Rhizobium lentis: one gene and its partner. The protein of the gene in region 2 binds, or shares a complex with, the protein of the main gene of each other region. Links are inferred from orthologs where the notes say so. Each region holds a gene or a part of one and is shown on either strand. Other genes may lie near its edges.

Evidence for each region. Proteins that work in one complex are often made in the same cells at the same time.
Region 1: the proteins of J0663_RS09310 (region 2) and dnaN are in contact, whole or in part, in a cryo-EM structure (PDB 8GIZ), measured with the Escherichia coli proteins. The link is inferred for Rhizobium lentis from one-to-one orthologs.

Annotation. Positions count from the first base shown.
Region 1 is NZ_CP071454.1:2,155,596-2,159,342, forward strand. Bases 189-3,184 are described here. They hold dnaN (DNA polymerase III subunit beta), read right to left. Parts: upstream 2,248-3,184; coding sequence 1,129-2,247; downstream 189-1,128. Other genes in these bases: J0663_RS10340 (DUF72 domain-containing protein), read right to left, coding at 189-1,072; rsmI (16S rRNA (cytidine(1402)-2'-O)-methyltransferase), read left to right, coding at 2,506-3,184. In the rest of the region: phospholipid N-methyltransferase PmtA, read right to left, coding at 1-68; more of J0663_RS10340, read right to left, coding at 164-188; more of rsmI, read left to right, coding at 3,185-3,423; J0663_RS10355 (YraN family protein), read left to right, coding at 3,413-3,747. UniProt on the Escherichia coli protein: Confers DNA tethering and processivity to DNA polymerases and other proteins. Acts as a clamp, forming a ring around DNA (a reaction catalyzed by the clamp-loading complex) which diffuses in an ATP-independent manner freely and bidirectionally along dsDNA.
Region 2 is NZ_CP071454.1:1,955,841-1,959,576, reverse strand. The notes cover bases 449-3,433. They hold J0663_RS09310 (DNA polymerase III subunit gamma/tau), read left to right. Parts: upstream 449-1,000; coding sequence 1,001-2,866; downstream 2,867-3,433. Other genes in these bases: J0663_RS09300 (hypothetical protein), read left to right, coding at 3,379-3,433; J0663_RS09305 (YbaB/EbfC family nucleoid-associated protein), read left to right, coding at 2,890-3,213; J0663_RS09320 (HIT domain-containing protein), read right to left, coding at 449-769. Also shown: nudC (NAD(+) diphosphatase), read right to left, coding at 1-362; more of J0663_RS09320, read right to left, coding at 359-448; more of J0663_RS09300, read left to right, coding at 3,434-3,736. UniProt on the Escherichia coli protein: Part of the beta sliding clamp loading complex, which hydrolyzes ATP to load the beta clamp onto primed DNA to form the DNA replication pre-initiation complex.

The sequences.
Region 1 (3,747 bases), 200 kb from region 2 along the record:
CTGAAGAAACGGATTTCCTCATCGAATCTCTTCCCGAGGTGTTCCTTCACCTTGACCCGTAAGCGCATTCTCCACCCATCTGCACGTTGATCGACTGTCTTAATATGCCGCTTGTCGCTGTTGGGACAAGGATTTTCGCAACAAGGATACCGGCATCAACAGCTCAGGCGGCCTTTCGGCCGGTACGGGGCATGAGATCGGCAAGTCTTTCGCTCAAATGGCCAGCGTCGACAGGGGCGCGCAATTTCTTATCGGTATTGTCGAAATAAAGATAGACGTCGCGGCCCTTGGCGCGCGCCGGCAGCGGCGCAAGCACGCGCGTCGCATTTTCGGGCTCCGCTCCCGTAACCCAGGCGCGGACGCGTTCGGCCCAGAGGTCGAGCGCCTCATCCTCGTAGCCGCTGACATAGAGCTGTTCGGAGCCATGCAGCCGGCAATAGACGAAATCGGCGGTGATATCCATCAGCAGCGGCCATTGCACCGTGTCGGCGCAGACGAGCGCCACCTTGTGACGCCGGAGCATCTCGATGAAATCAGCCGAGCGGAAGCTGTCATGGCGGATTTCGAGCGCATGGCGGATCGGCTGACGCCCGTCGCTTGTGAGCCAGGCCCTCCCTTTGAGGCGGCCGTCATGCTGCTTCGCAAGCGCGATCGCCCCATCGCGGTCATGCGGCAGCAGCGACAGGAAATTTTCAAAGCGTGCCGGTTCGAAGGCCATGTTCGGCGGAAATTGCCAGAGGATCGGCCCGAGCTTGGGGCCGAGCCTGAGCAGGCCGGAAGCAAAGAAATTGGCGAGCGGCGTCCTAATGTCCTGCAGCCGCAGCATATGGGTGATGAAGCGTGATCCCTTGACCGCGAAGACGAAGTCGTCGGGCGTTTCATCGCGCCAGCGGCCGAAGCTTTCGGGCCGCTGCAATCCGTAGAAGGTGCCGTTGATCTCGATCGAGGGGAAGTGGCGGGCGGCGTAGGAAAGCTCGTGCTTCTGCGGCAATTCCTTCGGATAGAATTGCCCGCGCCAGGGCGCATAGGTCCAGCCTGAAATGCCGATACGCACCGCTCCCGTCTTTTTCATTCTGCTCTCCTCCGGTTTGACAGGAGGAAAACCGAAAACGGGCGCCTTCGTTCCGGTCAGACGCGCATCGGCATCAGCACGTAGAGCGCATCGTCACCGGCCGTGTCACGGATCAGCGTCGGTGAGCCGGCATCGGCCAGCAGGAAGATCGCTTCCTCGCCGGAAAGCTGCGCGGTGATGTCGAGCAGGTATTTGGCATTGAAGCCGATTTCCATCGCGTCGGTGTCGTAGCCGACGGCGACTTCTTCGGTAGCGCTGCCGGAATCCGGATTGTTGACGGTCAGCATCAATTGCCCGTCGGACAGCGCGAGCTTCACGGCGCGGCCGCGCTCGGAGGAGATTGTCGAGACGCGGTCGACGGCCTGGGCGAAGCTCGTGCAGTCGACGCGCATTTCCTTGTCGTTGCCGGTGGGGATGACGCGCTGGTAATCCGGGAAGGTGCCGTCGATCAGTTTCGACGTCAGGACGATTGAGCCGATCGTCATGCGGATCTTGGCGTCGGAAACCTCGACCGTCACGATCGCTTCGGGATTGTCGACCAGCTTCTGCAGTTCGCCGACCGTCTTGCGCGGAATGATGATGCCGGGCATGCCTTCCGAGCCGGCGGGCGCGTCGACATCGGCGCGGGCCAGCCGGTGGCCGTCGGTTGCCACCGCCCTGAGCTTCAGTTCGCCGTTGCTCTCGATCGTGTGGAAGAAGATGCCGTTCAGATAATAACGCGTCTCTTCGGTCGAGATAGCGAACTGCGTGCGGTCGATCAGCATCTTCAGATCGGTCGCCTTCAGCTTGAAGCTATGCGTGAAGGTGCCGGCGGTCAGATCCGGGAAGTCGGATTCCGGCAGGCACTGCAGCGAGAATTTCGAACGGCCCGACTGCACGCTCATCGAGCCGCCGTCGGCGCTGGTGGCAAGCAGCACTTCCGATCCGTCGGGAAGCTTGCGCACGATATCGTAGAGAAGATGGGCGGGAACGGTGGTGGCGCCGGACTGTTCGACGCTTGCCGGCGTCGCCTCGGTGATCTCGAGATCGAGGTCGGTCGCCTTCATGTCGAGGTTCTGGCCATCGGCCTTGAGCAGTACGTTGGACAGGATCGGGATCGTGTTGCGACGTTCGACCACGCGGTGGACGTGGTTCAGCGATTTCAACAGGTTTGACCGCTCAATAGTAATACGCATGGGATGCTACCGCTTTCGACCGTGACAGTCCGGGCGTCGAGCGCCGGAAGAATGCTTTCCCGACCCGAGACCGGGGGAGTGGACGGGCAAAATGGCAGACTTCAGCATCGGTTTGCAAGAGGCATGGACAGCTGGACGCCCGCATTTGAGGTTTTCCGGAGCAATCCTCACAGAAATCCGAACCCTTGCCGAAGCCGCAGCGCTCGCCCATAAAGGCCGATGAACCGGCAAGGCGCCGGCGGCACGAAGGCAAAGGGCATGAACGAGCAAACCACAGGCGAGGACGCCACCAGGCGAAGCTTCCGCCTGCACAACATGGCGGTGCCGGCGCGGCCGCTGGAGCCGGCGCTTTATCTCGTCGCCACCCCGATCGGCAATCTTGGCGACATCACGCTGCGCGCATTGGAAACGCTGGCCGGCGCCGACGTGCTGGCCTGCGAGGATACGCGCGTCACCCGCGTTCTGCTCGACCGCTACGGCATCCAGAACCGCCCCTTCGCTTACCATGAGCACAATGCCGATGAAGCCGGCCCGCGGCTCATCCAGGCGCTGGAGGCCGGCCGCTCGGTGGCGCTGGTGTCGGATGCCGGGACGCCGCTGGTGTCCGATCCCGGCTATCGGCTGGCCCAGCAGGCGATTGCGGCGGGTTATCGCGTCATCCCCATTCCAGGCGCCTCGGCGCCGCTCGCAGCCCTTGTCGGCTCTGGCCTGCCGAACGACGCCTTCCTCTTCGCCGGCTTTCTGCCGGCCAAGGACAAGGCCCGCCGCGATCGTCTCGGTGAATTTGCCGCGGCTCCCGCGACACTGATATTTTTTGAATCGCCCCATCGCATCGGCGCCACCCTTCTCGCTGCCGCTGACGTGTTGGGGGCGGCGCGGCCCGCTTCCGTCTGCCGTGAGCTGACCAAGACCTATGAGGAATTCCGCCGCGGCACGCTGGCCGAGCTCGCCGCGCACTACCAGCAGGTGGAAAACGTCAAGGGCGAGATCGTCCTCGTCGTCGGTCCGCCGCTACCGGCCGAGGCGGATGAGGCCGATGTCGAAGCCGTGCTTGCCGATCTATCGAAATCAATGCCGACGGCAAAGGCCGCAACCGAGGCCGCCCGCCTGACCGGCCTGCCGCGCAAGGTGCTCTACCAGCGCCTGCTGGAGATGAAGGGCGCAGATGGGCGATAATGACCTGACCGCCCTCAAAAGGAAGGCGCTGCGCCGGGGCCGCATGTCGGAATATGTCGCCGCCGCCTTCCTGATGCTGAAGGGCTACCGCATTCTGGCGCTGCGCCACCGCACCCGGCTCGGCGAGATCGACATCGTCGCCCGCAAAGGCGATCTCGCCGTCTTCGTCGAGGTCAAGGCCCGCCATGGCGAGGCAGCGGCGATCGACGCCGTTTCCGTCGCCGCCCAGAAGCGGATACGGGCGGCCAGCGATCTCTGGCTCGCCCGTCAGGCCGATCAGGCCCGCCTTTCCCAGCGCTACGATATCGTCGCGGTCATGCCCGG
Region 2 (3,736 bases):
AGGGTTCGGCCGTCGGCGGGCTTGTATTGGCTGGCAAGGTCCTCGACGTCGACGCCGACGGGAACGGCAAGACGCGGCTCGCCGGTCTTGCGGTAGCCCAGAAGCACCGTCTCGTCCCAATCCGGCTGCAGCTCCTGCAGCTCGTAGCGGGCAAATAGCGGGTCGAGCACTTGGCCGTCATGCTTCAGCACCAGCTTGTCCCTGGCAAAGGCGAAGATATGGGTGCCGTCCTTGGCCAGCGCCCTTTCGACGGACTGTTCGTCGCGATGCTCGGAATCGCGATTGAGATCGTTGGCGGCAAAGGCAGTGAGATTGCTGGGTTCCGGATGTGGCACATCCGAATCGAAAAGCGAATGACTCATGATGAAAGGGCTTCCCGCAGCTTTGCTGTGAATTCGTCTCTCTTTCCGTCCTCGTAGGGTTCAGCGGGCCCGAAGCCCCAGACGGGACCCGGCCAGTTGGCATCGCCTTCGAAGCGGGCAATGACATGAACATGAAGCTGGCGGACGATATTGCCAAGAGCCCCAACATTGATTTTTGTCGCGCCGGTGATGTCCTTCAAGGCCTTGGCGACCATCTCCGTCTCGAAGGTGAGCAGCACCTGGTCGAGCGGCGTCAGCTCGAATATTTCGGTAATGTCAGCTCGGCGAGGCACGAGAATGAGCCAGGGCCAGCGGGCATCCTTCGACAATCTGAGATCACAGAGGCCGGTGACCATGATGCTGATGCTGTCGTTTTCCAGCCGAGGGTCGAGCGTAAAGCCGTTCAAGGGGCATTCCTCCTGTCTTTTCCTAGGACTAGCAGTTTTTTATCATGTTGGCTTGCTTTTGATGACGATATTGCCGATATGTGCATCCGGGAGGTTGGTGGTGGACGAGCCACTCGCCAACCGGGTCAGGTCCGGAAGGAAGCAGCCCTAACGAGCCCGGCACGGGTCATCGTGCCAGCCTCCCACCTTCTCTCCACGAAATGCCCGAAGATCCGGGCGACAAGCAGGACGATGAGCGACAGCGAGCGACAATCACAAGATGCCGCCTCGACGGGCACCGGATACCGGGTGCTGGCTCGCAAATACCGCCCCAAGGATTTTACGGACCTGATGGTCGGCCAGGAGCCGATGGTCCGCACGCTCACCAATGCCTTCGAGACCGGCCGCATCGCCCAGGCCTACATGCTGACCGGCGTGCGCGGCGTCGGCAAGACGACGACGGCGCGCATCCTGGCGCGGGCGCTGAACTACAAAAGGCCAGACGTCGACAAGCCGACGATCGATCTGCGTGTGCCCGGCGAGCACTGCCAGGCGATCATGGAGGGCCGGCATGTCGACGTGATCGAGATGGACGCCGCGTCGCACACCGGTATCGACGATATAAGAGAGATCATCGAACAGGTGCGCTACCGGCCGGTTTCGGCGCGCTACAAGGTCTATATCATCGACGAAGTGCACATGCTGTCGACGCAGGCCTTCAACGGGTTGTTGAAGACTCTAGAAGAGCCGCCGGAGCATGTGAAGTTTATCTTCGCCACCACCGAAATCCGCAAGGTGCCGATTACCGTGCTGTCGCGCTGCCAGCGCTTCGACCTGCGCCGCATCAGCGCATCAGATCTCGTCGGGCTGTTTACGACGATCGCGGCCAAGGAGGGCATCGAGGCGGAAGCGGACGCGCTGGCGATGATCGCGCGCGCTGCCGAAGGCTCTGCGCGCGACGGCCTGTCGCTGCTCGACCAGGCAATCGCCCACGGCGCCGGCGCCGTGCAGGCGGAAGCGGTGCGCGGGATGCTCGGCCTTGCCGATCGCGCCCGGATCGTCGATCTCTTTGAGCACATCGTCAAAGGTGATGTGGCGGCCGCGCTCGGCGAGTTCCAGAGCCAGTACGAGGCCGGCGCCAATCCGGTGGTCGTGCTCACCGATCTTGCCGACTTCACCCATCTGGTAACGCGGCTGAAATATGTGCCGGATGCGGCAAACGACCCCTCGCTCAGCGAAATCGAGCGTACCAAGGCGGCGGAACTGGCCAAGGGCGTCGCCGTGACAACGCTGTCTCGCATCTGGCAGATGCTGCTGAAGGGCATTCCGGAAACGGAAGGCTCGTCGCGTACGGCGGGTGCCGCCGAAATGGTGCTGATCCGGCTTGCGCATGCCGCCCATCTGCCGGCGCCTGAGGATGCGGCGCGGCGGCTTGCCGAATTCTCCGGCGACAATACGGACCAGCGGCCCGCCTCGCCCTCCGGCAATGGCGGCGGCAACGGAACGCGGGTTCCCTATCAAAGCAGCGTTGTGGCTCGCGCTCCGGAGCCGACACCACGGCCGCAGCCCTCGGGGCCGACCGCGATGCTGCGTGCCGTGCCCAATCCGGAGCCACAGAATATCGGCCGCACCGAGGCCAAGCCTGTCGAGGCTCCGAAGCCGCTCGTGCGCATCAATTCGATCGGCGATATCGTCGACCTCGCGGGAGAAAAGCGCGACGTCAAGTTGAAGGCACTGGTGCGCAACTTCGTGCGGCCGGTCCGTCTCGAGCCCGGCCGGCTGGATGTGAACCTCATCGAAGGCGCGCCGAACACGCTGCTCAACGAGCTCGCCGTCAAGCTCAAGGAATGGACGGGAATCCACTGGATCGTCAGCACCAGCCGCGAAGTAGGCGGGCCGACGATGGTGGAGGCGGAGGCCAAGGCGCAGGAACAGCGCGTCAGCGATGCGCGTCAGGATCCCGATGTCGCGGCCATCCTGGCACATTTCCCGGGTGCGAAAATTATCGACGTGCGCGTGCGGGCGCCCGAACTGGAAGAGGAAGGCGAGGCGGCACCGCCGGCTGCCGCCGAATCCGAAGAAGGCGACATCCTGCCCGGCGACGACATAGAATTTTAAATGTTTCAAGAAGGAGCGAGACGATGCGCGACATCATGGGCATGATGGGCAAAGTCAAGGAAATGCAGGCCAAGATGGAGCAGATGCAGGCGGAGATCGCCGAGCTGACCGCCGAAGGCAAGGCGGGCGGCGGCCTCGTCACCGTCGTCATCTCCGGCAAGGGTGACCTCAAGAGCCTGAAGATCGACCCCTCGCTGTTCAAGGAAGACGATGTCGAGATCCTCGAAGACCTGATCGTCGCCGCCCACAAGGACGCCAAGGACAAGGCCGAGGCGCTCGCCGCCGAAAAGACCAAGGCACTCACGGCAGGCCTGCCGATCCCGCCCGGCTTCAAGCTGCCGTTTTAATAGCAGGCAACTCGGTCTCAAAGGCGTTTCCGCTTTCTTCGAATTGCGGAAATACTCTATCTCTTTGTTTTCAAGCAATTCGCGGCGCAAAATCGGGCCATACTTTTGCTGGAATTGCTCTCATATTTTTCAGCAAGTAATTTCACAGATCTCATAAGGTTTTTCATGAAGATCGCCGGCGTTTTTCGCCTTTGCCTCGCCGCTGCCTTGGCCGCGCCGACGGCTGTCAATGCAAATCAATGCGATCCCAGCAAGCCTGTTTATGTCTTTGATCAATTCGATCAGGGCGACGACAAGATTTTCTACAAAATTCGTGATGGCGAACACCCATTCTTTGAGCAGCTAATACGATTCGAAACTTGGCGAAAATCCAAACTGGTGTGGTCTGTCGACGGCTCTGTAATATGCAGCGATGTCGTTGCGATGTGCGAATTGACCTTGGCCTCCTCCAATAAAAGTGACCCCGGCTCCGCGATCTACGACTGCTTCGAGGAGCTAAAGAAGGAGCAGGAGCAGGATACGC